Regions from separate parts of the Lactiplantibacillus sp. ME-2 genome, predicted to be linked through region 2. Evidence: predicted binding sites of a transcription regulator. Region 2 holds the regulator's gene; each other region holds the start of a gene.
The links. The regulator Rex, encoded in region 2, represses fermentation and respiration genes when NADH is low (regulators of the CRP and FNR family bind a similar motif). The targets are predictions, from matches to a motif close to TTGTGAANTANTTCACAA.

Region 1: pplA (extracellular electron transfer flavoprotein PplA) is a predicted target of Rex. The motif match lies at 1,739-1,756, and genes of this name have one in related genera.
Region 3: MMY95_RS09690 (FAD-binding protein) is a predicted target of Rex. The motif match lies at 1,877-1,894, and genes of this name have one in related genera.
Region 4: adhE (bifunctional acetaldehyde-CoA/alcohol dehydrogenase) is a predicted target of Rex. The motif match lies at 2,112-2,129, and genes of this name have one in related genera.

The regions. Positions count from the first base shown of each region.
Region 1 is NZ_JAKZEQ010000006.1:58,645-62,371, forward strand. It holds gene MMY95_RS03465 (FAD:protein FMN transferase) at 1-451, opposite strand, end outside; gene pplA (extracellular electron transfer flavoprotein PplA) at 791-1,717, opposite strand; gene MMY95_RS03475 (NAD(P)/FAD-dependent oxidoreductase) at 2,000-3,727, shown strand, end outside.
Region 2 is NZ_JAKZEQ010000017.1:44,128-47,854, reverse strand. It holds gene groL (chaperonin GroEL) at 1-329, opposite strand, end outside; gene groES (co-chaperone GroES) at 385-669, opposite strand; gene MMY95_RS07965 (type II CAAX endopeptidase family protein) at 862-1,506, shown strand; gene MMY95_RS07960 (redox-sensing transcriptional repressor Rex) at 1,671-2,348, opposite strand; gene MMY95_RS07955 (ABC-F family ATP-binding cassette domain-containing protein) at 2,517-3,727, shown strand, end outside.
Region 3 is NZ_JAKZEQ010000024.1:13,017-16,743, reverse strand. It holds gene MMY95_RS09690 (FAD-binding protein) at 1-1,849, opposite strand, end outside; gene MMY95_RS09685 (LysR family transcriptional regulator) at 2,036-2,962, shown strand; gene MMY95_RS09680 (helix-turn-helix domain-containing protein) at 3,033-3,584, opposite strand; gene MMY95_RS09675 (helix-turn-helix transcriptional regulator) at 3,684-3,727, opposite strand, start outside.
Region 4 is NZ_JAKZEQ010000018.1:47,462-51,188, reverse strand. It holds gene MMY95_RS08250 (phenolic acid decarboxylase) at 17-553, opposite strand; gene MMY95_RS08245 (PadR family transcriptional regulator) at 669-1,214, shown strand; gene MMY95_RS08240 (universal stress protein) at 1,405-1,866, shown strand; gene adhE (bifunctional acetaldehyde-CoA/alcohol dehydrogenase) at 2,155-3,727, shown strand, end outside.

The DNA.
Region 1 (3,727 bases), on a different contig from region 2:
TGGGCACCTTGGCATCGGAAAATCCAATATGCCAGAGTGATGTGATCGGACCAATGGCTAAATCAAAGGATTCGTCTGAATTCTTACTATAATAGTAAGCTGCTTTGATCATTGGGTAGATATCCTTGCTGACAGCCACTGGCTTTTTACCGGCAGCGGCGTTGATCTTATCAATTTCAGATCCTTTTTGATTGACCGTAATTTCCTTAGCTTCCGTTTTCAACAGCTTAAACGCCCCAGCTAACACGTTATCCTTACCCTTATTATAAATCCGCAACGTGACAACTGTGCCCATCATGAACTGGGTATCCTCGATCGGCGTCTTGACGACCTTAGTTGGTTTGGGTCGGCTACTAGCAGCATTTTTGCGACTCGTACTCGTCCCACACGCCGTCAATGGCACGATCATTGCAACAATTAATCCAATTCGAACCCATTTTTTTAGCTTCATTCCAATACTTCCCCTATTTTTAATTTCAATTGTCATTATACCAAAGTCTTGATTCATCCGGTGAGACTGTTTGCGCGTCATCCAAGCTTTTCTACGCTAGTCTGACATCAGCGCACCTACAGCAAACGGTACAACTCGACGGTCGGGTTTGTACTACCACAGCCATTTTGCACTTAACATTCACCGCCACTATTATTTTTTAAACCAATATCCATGTATGGATTTAGCTTGCTCAAAGTCGTGCCCAACTGAGTGACAAACTTTTGTGGTTGTTCAATTAAAAACAAAAGGCCCTCAGCATGCGCCTCAGGCCTCAAAAGAATCGAATAATTAAATTGCTTATTCAGAGAAAATCATGTTGTCAACAGTAATCGTGTTGGTGTCACCCTTTTGTGCCGCGTTTTGTAATTGTTCCGCGTACATAATAAAGGTGTTAGAAGATTCAGTGGCACCCGTGACAACGTCAACCTTAGTTGGATCACTACTCTTAACTAATGACTTGTTCAAAGCTGGTTGATAAGTCTTAGGGTTAGTCTTAGCAACCTTCTTCATTTGCTTGTTGTAAGCTGCATCGTCAACTTTGGACTTGCCATTCTTGTTCACTTGGTTATATTCAGACTTCGTAATCTTATTATCCTTGACCGTGATTGCGAAAGTAACTTTGTAACCGTGTGAGTAGTTCTTTTCGTTCAACTTGTAGGTACCATCTTTCATCTTGGCACCATTGTCAATCTTAATGGTCGACTTGTTACCCGCTTGGGCAGCTTGAACTAATTGTTGTGTGTAGTTTTGGAAGGTCTTTGATGATTCAGTCGCACCAGTCACAACATCAATGGAGCCCACGTTACCAGTAGCGGCAGAGCCCGTCAGCGTCTTGTTTAACTTAGGCATGTAAGTCTTGGGGTTAGTCCCAGCGATCTTCTTCATTTGTTTGTTATATGAAGTATCATCAACTTTGGACTTGCCGTTCTTGTTCACTTGGTCATAACTGGACTTAGTGATTTTACCGTTGTTATTAACTGTGATACTCATCTTGGTCCGATAACCATGTGAATAATTTTCTTCTTCAAGGTTATAAGTACCCGCTTTCATTTTGCTGCCAGCGGTTAATTTAGCAACCTTAGTTGTCTTAGCTGATGAGCTTGAAGATGAACTCTTCTTGGATGAACTCGAGCTAGAACTTGAAGAACTGCTGCCACAACCTGCTAAAGCTAAAGCTGAAATTGCAACAACTGAAGCACCCGTAATAACTGATTTGAATTTCATGATATCCCACTCCTAACCTTTTTGTATGAAAATTCACATTAATCTTAACGTTTAAACTGGTAATAGTCAATCCCATTCCATTAAAAAAATGATATTTTAGCCTAATAATAGCGGTATTGACAACGTTTTCCGTTCAAACCTCGATGCCACTATTTTCGCGGCTTAGATAATGTGATAGTTTATGCATTCTTTCCCACAATCCATAGACAACCGCTTACATTATCGTTATAATTATTAGTGGAATTATCTTTTTACACTATTATTCAAGGGAGTTGTTACGCAATGGCAAAGAAAAATATTGTCGTTGTCGGTGCGGGGTTTGCTGGTGTTTACGCAACCAAGAAACTGTCTAAGCATTTCAAAAAAAATGCAGACGTCGAGATTACGTTGATTGACCGGCATTCATACTTCACGTATATGACTGAATTACATGAAGTTGCTACCGAACGGGTGGAACCTGAGCATATCCAATATGATTTGCAACGGTTGTTCGCACGGCGAAAAAACGTTCGTCTCGTGACCGATACCGTGACGGGCATCGACAAAAAGGCACAAACAGTTACTACCGAACACGGAAGTTATCAATATGATCAACTTTTAATTAGTTTGGGTGGGGAATCCAATGACTTTGGGACTCCCGGTGTTAAGGAACACGGCTTCGAATTGTGGTCCTTCGAACAAGCGATGGCATTGCGCGCTCACTTATCTGCAATTATTCGGCGGGGGGCGGCGGAGCTCGACCCTGCTAAGCGCAAAGCCATGTTGACCTTTACAGTCTGTGGTTCTGGTTTTACTGGTTCTGAACTGATTGGTGAATTAATCGAATATCGTGATGTTTTGGCTCGAGACAACAAGCTCGATCCAAGTGAAATCACGCTCCAATTGGTCGAAGCAGCGCCGACTATTATTAACATGCTCAACCGGACGCAAGCCGGTAAGGCCGCTAAGTACATGGAAAAACATGGTGTCAAAATCATGACGAACTCCATGATTACCGAAGTCTGTGAAGACCATGTTAACTTAAAAGGCAAGGATCCAATTCCAACCTACACGTTAATCTGGACAGCCGGTGTTCGTGCTAATAGTATCGTTAAAAAGTTTGGCATTGAAACTAACCCCCGCGGTGGTCGCTTGATGGCCAATGAATTCATGCAAGCTAAGGATTGTAACAATATCTTCTTAGCCGGTGATTCAACCAGCTACCAAGAACCTGACCAACCACGGCCAGTCCCACAAATCGTTCAAGGGGCTGAAGAAACCGCAGCTAAGGCCGTCGAAGGTATTATTAAGAACGTTGACCAGACTGACGTTACGATCAAGCCATTTAAGGGCGCTTATCAAGCATCCGTCGACTCAATTGGTTCCAAATATGCCGTTGCACAAGTTTTAGAGAAATGGAACGTCTCTGGTTTTATTGCCGTGCTTTTAAAACACGCCATCAACTGGATGTACTACGTTCAGATTTTCTCAGGTTACTACCTATTCCAGTACTTCATGCACGAATTCTTCCGGACTCGTAATAACCGTAACGTCTTCCGCGGTTGGGTCTCACGGGCTGGTAACGTACTCTGGAGTGTGCCACTGCGGTTCTTCTATGGTGCCATGTGGTTATGGGACTGCTGGACTAAAGTTCAGGGATCTGAATCCTGGTTCACTGACAAGTTACGGTTACCATTCGAATGGATTACCGTGGCCGCAACCAGTGGTGCCTCTCAAGCAACTAAAGCCGCTGCAACCAGTGGTGCTTCTGAAGCTGCCACGTCAACCGCTAAAGCCGCTAAGGGTGTCTTCAGTCTTTCATACATGTACGGTAAAGAACCCCTGATGGTCTTTGACAAAATGCCACATTGGTTCGAATCAATTACCAAGGTCTTCATTCCGAACATGCAAATGGCCCTCTTCTTCCAGAAATTCATGACTTGTGTTGAAATCGTCATTGCATTATGTATTTTCTTCGGACTCTTTACTTGGTTTGCTAACGCAGTCACCATTGGCTTAGTTGTCGTCTTC
Region 2 (3,727 bases):
GCACCGGCCGTAACGTTCTTCATACCTTCATTAACGATTGATTGTGTTAAGACCGTTGCAGTAGTCGTCCCATCACCAGCGATGTCATTAGTCTTTGAAGCAACTTCAGAAACTAACTTAGCACCCATGTTTTCGAAATGATCGTCTAATTCGATCGCCTTAGCAATCGTTACACCATCATTAGTAATTGTTGGTGAACCATATGATTGTTCCAAAACAACGTTGCGACCCTTAGGACCTAACGTTGACTTAACTGTGTCAGCTAATTGATCGACACCTTTTAGCATCGCTGAACGTGCATCTTCAGAGAACTTTAATTCTTTAGCCATTATCTCTATTCACCTCATGAATTTAATTTATTTTAAGTTGCGCAATTTAAATGGATTAGTCTTCGATTGCAACAATATCTTTTTCGTGCAATACCAAATACTTAGCACCTTGATACTTGACTTCGGTACCGGCATACTTATCGAATAATACTTGATCGCCGACCTTCACGCTGGGGTCAACTTTTGTCCCGTTATCTAAAACACGACCGTCATTGACGGCAACAACCTTACCGCTTTGGGGCTTTTCCTTAGCGTTATTGGCAATGACAATACCGCCAATTGTTTGTTCTTCTTCTTCTTGTTGTTGCAAGATAACGCGATCTCCTAATGGTTTTAACACGTGAATCCCTCCATTTATTCTTTTTTAGCACTCCTCAACCTCAAGTGCTAATTACATTGTCAACTATATCATTTTAATTCAAGATTGCAAGTGATTTGTCAATTATTAGTCAAAGAATGTCAAATCGACTATAATGAATACTATTGAAGTATCAATAAATCTTAAATCAAACTTTTAAAAGGACGTGACTTGATGGTTAATCGCCGCCAATCAATCTTTATTCTTATCATCTACTTTATTATTTACGCACTACCGAGCGTCCTTGTGACTGCTTTCCATCAGCTAGGGGCCCAAGTATTCGTGATTCAAACGGTCGACTACTTAGTCGGTGCAATCCTACTCATCTGGTTGGCGAGTCGCATGCGGACAAAAAACGTTGTTGAAAAACAACCAAGTAACTGGTTCATGACGTTCATCTGGGGATTGATCGGTCTTGTCCTAGTCATCGTTGGTCAAGTCATCATTTTAAAAATGACGGCTTTACTGGGACAGTCAACAGCGTCAACCAACACGACCACCCTCTTAACTGTTGGGCAACAATATCCCGCTTTCTTCTTAGCCATCATTGTCGGTGCCCCGATTATGGAAGAAATCGTCTTCCGCAAAGTTATCTTTGGCAATCTAAGTGCGGTTACTGGTCAGATTGGAGCGGCCTTGATTTCTAGTGTGCTATTTAGCTTTGCACATGCGGATGGTCACTTTATCCTCTATGCCTTTATCGGGTTATTATTCTGCTGGTTATACCAGCACACCGGTCGGATTCAAACATCGATGACGGCTCACATCCTAATGAACGCATCGGTTGTGTTACCCACATTATTAGGCTTACTGCACTAGTATCATTACTAGGTAGCGCTAACCTAGCGTTTCAACGTTAATTTTCACCGAATATTTATACGTTACAATCAATGATTCGTGATCTAAGTATGTTAAAAAGGCTTCCCTGAATAATTCAGAGAGGCCTTTTTATAGCCATTTAATTTCAAAGATAAAGCGAGTTATTAATCTTCAGTCTCATTTTCATCGTCATTACCATTGTCACCTAATTGCTGACCGTAATGTTCAATGAAGTAGATCAATGTTTGTAATTCGTTGGTCAAATCAACGTTCTGAACCCGTACTGTCTCAGGAACGGAGATTCGTAACGGCGTAAAGTTCATGATTCCTTTGACGTTTGCATCAACCAAGTCATCGGTAATTTTCTGAACAACCGTGGTTGGCACCGTTAAGATAGCAATCTCAATCTGTTGTTCGATCAATTGCTTTTTGAGCTCCGTCATTGGGTACACTGGAACCCCACTTTGGACTGTATTGGCAATCGCCTCGTTGACATCAAATGCTGCTGAAATGCGGACATTACTGTTTTTGTGAAAATTAAAGTTCAGTAGGGCGTGGCCCAAATTACCGACCCCAATTAAAGCAACATTCGTTAAGGTGTCTTGATTTAAAATCTTTTTGAAAAATGCAAGTAACGTTTCAACATCGTATCCATACCCTCGTTTGCCGAGCGCCCCAAAATACGAGAAATCTCGCCGAATCGTTGCTGAATCTACTTTAACCGCCTCGGACAACTCGGTCGATGAGACCCGCTTCTTATCTGCATCTAGCAAGATATTTAAATAGCGGTAATAAATCGGTAACCGTTTTGCCGTTGCCCGTGGAATTTTTGTTTCTGCCATTCGGACGTGTCCTCCTAATTAAAAGTTTGTGAATTTGCTGACACTATTCTAGCATAACGCGTGACTTTGTGAAATAATAATTACTTATTATTCCGAATAATTGGGTCAGGCCGTTACAATATGCTACAATTATGTCACGAATTAAATGTGAAAGGAGCTTAATAAAGCGTGATTTTACTACAAGTACAGCAAGTTATGCGGCGTTTTGGCGCCGATGTCTTGTTCGATAACGTACAAATGGATATTCAAGAACACGCTCGGGTGGCCCTTGTCGGTCGAAACGGGGCCGGAAAATCAACCTTACTTAAAATGATTGCCGGCGAAACGGTACCGGACGAAGGCCATATTTCAATGCGCAAGGGCTTAACAATCGGTTACTTGGCGCAAGACCAAGGACTGGATAGTAACAATACGATTTGGGAAGAAATGAGTAGTGTCTTTGCTGAGTTACATGCCATCGAAAAACGGATGCACCAGCTCGAAAATCAATTGAGCGACCCCGCAATCATGAATGATGAGCAGGCTTATCAACAGACCCTGAAAACCTATGATCAGATTCAAACTGAATTTCAACAAAAAAACGGGTACGGCTACCAAGCTGAGATTCGGGGCGTGTTGCACGGCTTCCAATTCGACGCCGATGTGTACGATAAGTCGGTGACGGCACTATCCGGTGGACAAAAGACCCAGTTGGCCTTGGCCAAGTTGTTACTTGAAAAACGGGACTTGCTTATCCTTGACGAACCGACGAACCACTTGGACGTCGAAACCCTTACTTGGTTGGAAAGCTATCTCCAGTCTTACTCTGGTGCGCTGCTAATCGTTAGCCATGACCGTTATTTCTTAGACCGGGTCGTTAACGAAGTCTATGACTTATCACACCATGAAATGGTGCACTACACTGGTAACTACGACCAGTTTGTGCAAGAAAAAGCGGCTCGAATCCAAGCACAATGGAAACATTATGAAAAGCAACAAGCGGAGATCAGCAAGCTTGAAGACTTTGTTAATCGTAACATCGTGCGTGCTTCTACGACAAAACGGGCCCAGGCTCGGCGTAAGCAGTTAGCAAAGATGGACTGCCTTGACCGCCCTGATAGTGACGAGAAGACTGCCCACTTTGGCTTTCATGCGGCTAAACAAAGCGGCAACATTGTGTTGACCGTCAAAGATGCAGCCGTGGGCTATGATGGTCAGATTCTTTCGGAACCCGACAACTTGAATATTAAGAAACATGAAGCTATTGCCATCGTTGGACCGAACGGTATTGGAAAATCGACTTTCCTAAAGAGTATTTTGGGACAGATTCCATTCATTAAAGGCCAGGCCGTTTTTGGCACCAACGTCGTTACGGGCTACTACGATCAAGAGCAACGTAA
Region 3 (3,727 bases), on a different contig from region 2:
CCTTGACTGCGGCCTTGATGGCACGGCTCGATACAGAAGCGCCGGAAACTGCATCCACATCATAAGTGTTAGCAGCCACCATTTTTGCCGGCAATTCGGCAACTGCCTGACCACCAACTTCACCAGTCTCATGTTGTTCAACTACTTCAACATGAGTTAATTGTTGGTCAACATACGTGATACGAACCACAACTTGCCCACCAATGCCATCATTTGAGCGCCCTAAGTATTGGTGTTCACCAACTGTGATGTCCGGTGATGCTTCAGCTAGCAAATCATTGGCACCAGTCTGATGCACCGAAGCACTAGTATTCGCATCCGGCTTAGCCACTGCTTTTTCATCGACTAATTGTGTCGTTTCTTCCTTAGGTTTAGCTGCATTTTCACCAGCGATTTTTCCAAAAATCAGGCATTCAGCTAAATTACCACCACCTTGATACTGATTTGCACAAATACCGCCCAACTCACCTGCACCATACAAGTGCGGTATAGGTTGCTGATTTGCATCTAAAATTTCTGCCCGGTCATTACGACGTGGTCCCCCTTGGGTATTAAGTACGTTGTTTGTTAACTTAAGCGCATAATATGGCCCACCATCAAATGCCCGCATCGTATCAACCTGCCGATTAAACGCGTAGTCAGTACCAGACTCGACAAAATAATTGAAATCATGAACGGTCTTGGTAAGTACCGTACCATCAACTTCCATAACTCGTGCTAAGTCGTTTAGAGTAGTGGCCTTCACAACTAAATCGGTGAGATTATTAATCGGCGTATATTGACTTGCTAACATCTGTCGATACTGAGTTTCATCAAAAACCAGGTATGGATGGACATTTGTCCGCGGTACTCGCCACATTCCATGATCATAAATGTGACCGTGCCGGTTGGCTTCACTCTCATCAAAATACCGACTACCGTCATCAGCCACCGTAATAACGCTACCATGGTTAACTTCCGGCCAGCCTAAAATCAAGCGACCACGTTCACCTTGTGGTACGGCAATCGAAAGACCATGTAAAAATCCGAGTGATTCATAATTTTGCATGTGCCAAAAGTCCGCGCCAACTTCTTGGGCCATCTTAATACCAGCACCCTTATTAAACAGCGTGCCTAATGGTGCCAAGTGCTCAGCACCAAGGTAGTCCTGGATGGCTTGTTGATTATTTTCAAAACCACCACAAGCTAGGACTACGCCATTGGTAGCTCGAACATTAACTAAACGATGCTGACGTTCGATTTGGACACCGATAATTGTATTCGTAGTGGGATCTTGAATCAGATGTTGTGCCGGAGCACTAAGCCAGACATCAATCTGTTGCTGCCGATCTAACACTTTTTGTCGAAGAATTTTCCACAAAGCTGCATCAAAAATGCCATGATGGACGGTTGTAAAGTCATAGGATTGGACTCCATCAAATTCAGGAAACTCATGAACTGCACTGTCTAATGAAATTGGAGAATCAGCAGCTGTAAAATCATTTTTGACACTCACCGGTTCAACATTGAGATACTTTTGAACATAGTCGCGCATATTCGCCATGCCCGCTACGAAAGTATCAACCATACTATCGTCTAATTGCATGGGTGCCGTTAAGTTTTGATAATATTTTTTACCCTCATCAAAACTATCTACCGTTCCTAAGAGTTGGGCAGAATAACGGGTATTGCCTCCTTCATGACCATTCGGCGCTGCATCCGTGAGCAACACCTTCGCATGTGCATCCGCCGCAAACCGCGCTGCTGTCGCCCCGGCACCACCAAAGCCAATAACTACCGTATCATATTGATAATCCCATTTAACCTGATTCATTTTTTTGAGCATGCTGATCACCCTTTCAGAATCCATTTAACGTATTCTAAAGCACAATTGAAATTGATATTTAAATCACAAATAGAATCATTTTTTAACTACATCTGTATTATATAACCGCTTTCATTTTTATAGAAATAACAATCTGATTATCTATTATTACAAATGAGTAATGGGTTATACTTGATTTTAATAAGATTAAGCATTGAAGGTGGCGATTTTATGGAAAATAAATTGTTAGTATTTTTAGAAGCTATTCAACAGCACAATAGTATGACGAAAGCTGCACAAAGTTTATTCATCAGTCAGCCGTACATTAGCCGCACAATTAAAAGTGCGGAAACTCATTTTGGGACCCCCTTAATCGACCGCGGCCATCATCCACTTGAATTAACTTATGCTGGAGAAAGATTACTGACTTATTTGCAAAGTGACGCTCGTCTCCATCAGCGAATGAACACTGAGCTTAAAGAAATCAGTCAAAATAAGTATCAAAGTATGACGATTGGGATTACACCACCGATGGCTAATGCTTGGTTTAGTCAAACACTACCTGCTTTTTATCAACGTTTTCCGAACATTCGCACTAAAATACTAGAAATCACAACATCAAAAGCAGAAACGTTGCTAGCTAGTCATCAGCTAGACTTTTTTATTGGCAAAACAATTCATCAAACTAACGTCAAAACCATCCCTTTGCAGACAATTTCTTTGTCTTTAGTCATTCCAAAAACAGCCGGAATATATCAGTCCAATCAATTTTGGCGACCGTTCACCCCCACCATTCTTACAAGAATGACTGGTGAGCCTGTCATCCGCGCAGTCGGTGAAGCTCGCTTTCAAGAACTGGTTGACCATTACTTTGCCGATAAAGGCATCCAAACGATTCCACTCATTGAAGTCGATAACTCTCGCTTTGCACTAAGCTTGACACTTCAAGGACTTGGTAGCATTGTTCTAGCCACTGCAATGTTGGCAAAACTAGCCACTGAACCAGCCAAGTACCCTATCAATGCGTTCAAATTACCAACAAGCGAGCTCAGCCTTGATTTTAGTATTGCCTACTTACCAAGTCACGTGCTAGCTAAGCCGATTGCTTATCTAGTCGAACAAGCTTGTCAAACCTTTAATCCTGCGATTGATTTTTAACATAAAACGCAAACTGTCAGCATCTATTAAGCTAGATGCTTGACAGTTTGCGTTTTACTTTCAAAATCCATCAACGATAGTGAATCATGTTCAACCCCATCAACTGTTGCATTAGTTGCTCATTTTCTGGCGATAGTTTGATTTGTTGCTGCCGCAGACATTTGGAGATGTCTAAATTCATTCTGTCGAATACTCCCAGTACTGAACCAGTTCGTTGTTCCAATAGTTCCTGATAATAAGTTGCCAGCAGCTGTCGTAACGGTTGCTCATTCGTGGTATTTAGATTAGCAACTAAATCACTAATTATGCCCACAGCAACACGTGCCCGATCCTGCCCCCCGCTGTACCATTTCACCGTCATATCTGTTCGACTCCTTTTACGCAATAACAACTGCCACCATGGTCGCTGAACAGGTCTTCTGCTCAAACCTAATAACTCATCCGTTGAGACAGCAAATAGTTTGCTCAGTGCTACCAATAACTCTAAATCTGGATAACTTTTTCCTAATTCCCACTTGGAAATAGTTTGCCGTGAGACGTGTAACCGCTCCGCCACCGTCTTCTGGGACCATTCATGCTGTTGTCGTTGCTCTTTTATTTTACTGCCAATCACAATTTTCATCCTACCCGCTCCTCTATTACAATACTAGACTATTGAGTGCACCAATTCATTGCAACACACTTAAGCGCTACCGCAACGGTTGGTTGCAACCGCTCAAGATCAAGTCTCGGTATGAAAATGCTGATACAACGACTTTCCTGAAA
Region 4 (3,727 bases), on a different contig from region 2:
TGTTTCACGTGAAACATTACTTATTTAAACGATGGTAGTTTTGATCAAAGTACTTGCCGCTGCGAATATCATTCGGCATTTCTTTGTAAGGTGCTTCACTGATTACATCTTCATTGTTTTGGCCGGCGTCGTCCATGTAAGTAATATTGGCAAATTCGGGTACAACTAGTTTTGGATAAGTGGCATACTTTTCACGAGACTGTTCCATTAAATCGATGTGTTCGTTTTGGTAAGTGACCGTAATTTCAGGGTGTTCTTCAACCCACTTTGGGAAGAAAATCGTACCGTGTAGTTTCTTCTCATTGGGCATGAAGTCTAGTGCAACGTCAGTCCCAGTTGGTTCAGTCCAAGAAATTTTGTAAATGCCTTCGGTCAACATGACGATGTCAGCTTTTTGATCAGTGACCCAACGACCGGCAACCATCCCACCGTGGATTCGGTAATCAACGGTGTGGTCGTTCTTGGCGTACCACTCGTATTCCCAGCCGTTATCATAAGTGTAGATAAAGTGTGTGCCGAGAAAGTCATCAAGTATTTTAAAAGTTTTTGTCATTAGAATTACCTTCCTTATGTCTAATATGTCATTTTAATCATGTAATTTATTACATGTTTTAAACAACAAGGTTAGTGTATACTGTTATCAAGGAATCGTCAAGGAGGAATTTCCAATGGCGCAAAAAAACAAGTTACAATTTATTATTCTAGGGTTATTAAACCAGCAACCATTAACGGGCTATGATCTAACTAAAGCCTTTGATGACGAGATCGGTGAATTCTGGCAAGCTCAACATAGTCAAATTTATCCGCAATTGAAGCGACTAGAAGAACAAGGTTACGTCACGCATGAAATTACGGTCAGTGGCGAAAAACTTGAAAAGAAACTCTACCATATCACCGCAACTGGTCGGCAGCTGTTACATGAGTGGATCAGTGTCGGTACACCAGACTTAACCGCTACGAAAGATGAATTTATTTTAAAACTATACTTTATTCAAACGGATCGTGATCCACGCCTACTAGCGATGTTACAGGAACAGCTCACCCTGCACACAGCTAAGTTAGCACACTTACAACAGCGATTGGCGACCGTTTTCCCGCAAGCTAAAGCTGCTAAGCAACATTATGGTCACTATTTGATCTTACAACATGCGATCGGACGAGAAGACTACTATGTGAATTGGTTGAAGCAGACGTTGAAAGCCTTACCGGAGTAATGGGGAGAGTGCTGCCGCTCTAACTGGTGGCTGGAATCATAGCGTTAAAAGCTACCCTTAATTATTTAGAGCGGCGTTTGAAGGAAATCAGCTTATGATTATATGCGTGTGAGAAATGGTGCCGTTTGAATTCTGAAACTGGTATAATGGCAGTGGTCAATATCAATTCACTTCAATGAGGAGATTAACTATGGAAAATCAAAAAATGCAAGAGCCACTTGTCTATCGGCGAATTTTACTGACCGTTGATGAGGACGATAATACCTCTTCAGAACGTGCGTTTCGATACGCAACGACTTTGGCCCACGACTATGATGTTCCGTTGGGAATTTGTTCGGTGCTGGAAAGCGAAGATATCAATATCTTTGATTCATTAACACCGTCGAAGATCCAAGCTAAACGGAAACACGTTGAAGATGTTGTTGCCGAGTATGTTCAGCTTGCTGAACAACGAGGCGTTAATCAAGTAGAGCCGCTTGTCTATGAAGGCGGTGATGTGGATGACGTCATTTTAGAGCAAGTTATTCCAGAATTTAAACCAGATCTATTAGTGACCGGTGCCGATACTGAATTTCCACATTCTAAGATTGCTGGGGCAATTGGTCCGCGTTTAGCCCGAAAAGCACCTATTTCAGTTATCGTTGTTCGGTAATCAAGACTCGGGACAGGGATTAAGATCCAAGCTGATGAAATTTTAACAACCGCAAGCTCATCATGGCTAATGAGGAGCTTGCGGTTGTTTTTGACTGCTATTGTTCATTAATGAACTTAACAATTGAATTTTTTTATTGGCTATAAATACTGCTAAACATGAGTTTATAAGTGTACTGTTTGGATGATATTAAATAATTTTTCAAATTCTTGTTGCATTATGAGCAAGGATGGCTATAATAAAGTTTGTAAAATAATTCACAAAGGAATTGAACGGAGGAAGCACTTCATGATTAAGACAGAAAAAAATCAAACAAGCAAAGTTACTGACGAAGTTGATCAATTAGTTCAACGTTCTAAGAAAGCATTAGCTATTTTGAAGTCATATACCCAAGCACAAATCGATGATTTATGTGAAAAGGTTGCGGTTGCCGCACTGGACAATCATATGAAGTTAGCCAAGTTGGCGGTTGAGGAAACCGGTCGGGGTGTTGTTGAAGATAAGGCGATTAAGAACATCTACGCCAGCGAATATATCTGGAACAGCATGCGCCATGATAAGACAGTCGGCGTCATTAAAGAAGACGATGAAGAGCAACTAATGGAAATTGCTGAACCAGTTGGTATCGTAGCCGGGGTTACACCCGTAACGAATCCAACTTCAACAACGGTTTTCAAGACGTTGATCTCATTAAAGGGGCGTAACACGATCGTCTTTGGTTTCCATCCTCAAGCTCAGAAATGTAGTTCTGCGGCTGCTGATGTGATGCGGGAAGCGATTAAAGCTGCTGGTGGTCCAGCTGATGCTGTTTTATACATCGAACACCCAAGCATTGAAGCAACCGACGCCTTGATGCACCATACGGATGTTGCGACGATCTTGGCTACCGGTGGTCCAAGTATGGTGACAGCCGCTTACTCATCAGGTAAACCAGCACTGGGTGTTGGTCCTGGTAACGGCCCAACTTATGTTGAAAAAACAGCTGACATTAAGCAGGCGGTTAACGACATTGTTTTATCGAAGACGTTTGATAATGGGATGATTTGTGCTTCTGAAAATAGTGCCATTATCGACAAGGAAATTTATGCTGAAGTTAAAGCTGAATTTATTCGTTTGGGTTGCTACTACGTTAAACCTAAAGATGTGCAAGCCTTGAGTGATGCTGTCATTGATCCTAACCGGCACACAGTTCGTGGTCCAGTTGCTGGTAAAACAGCTTATCAAATCGCACAAATGGCTGGCTTGAAAGATGTCGCTAAGGACTGCCGGGTCTTGATTGCGGAGATTAATGGTGTCGGTATCAAGTACCCATTATCCGGCGAAAAATTATCACCAGTTCTGACCGTTTACAAAGCGGATTCGCATGAAGCGGCGTTCAAACGGGCTAATGAATTACTTCACTATGGTGGCTTAGGCCATACTGCTGGGATTCATACGACCGATGATGCATTGGTCAAAGAATTTGGCTTACAAATGCCAGCTTGCCGGATCTTAGTTAACACGCCATCTTCAGTTGGTGGGTTAGGTAACATCTACAATAACATGGCGCCTTCATTAACTCTGGGCACGGGATCATATGGTGGCAACTCGATTTCTCATAACGTTACAGATATGGATCTGATTAATATCAAAACTGTGGCAAAACGGCGTAATAACATGCAATGGGTCAAAATGCCTCCCAAAGTCTACTTCGAACGCAATTCCGTTCGCTACTTGGAACACATGGCCGGGATTAAGAAGGTTTTCCTAGTTTGTGATCCTGGGATGGTTGAATTTGGCTATGCTGATCGAGTAACGGCGGTCTTGAACAAGCGGACTGATCCGGTTGATATCGACATCTTCTCAGAAGTTGAACCGAACC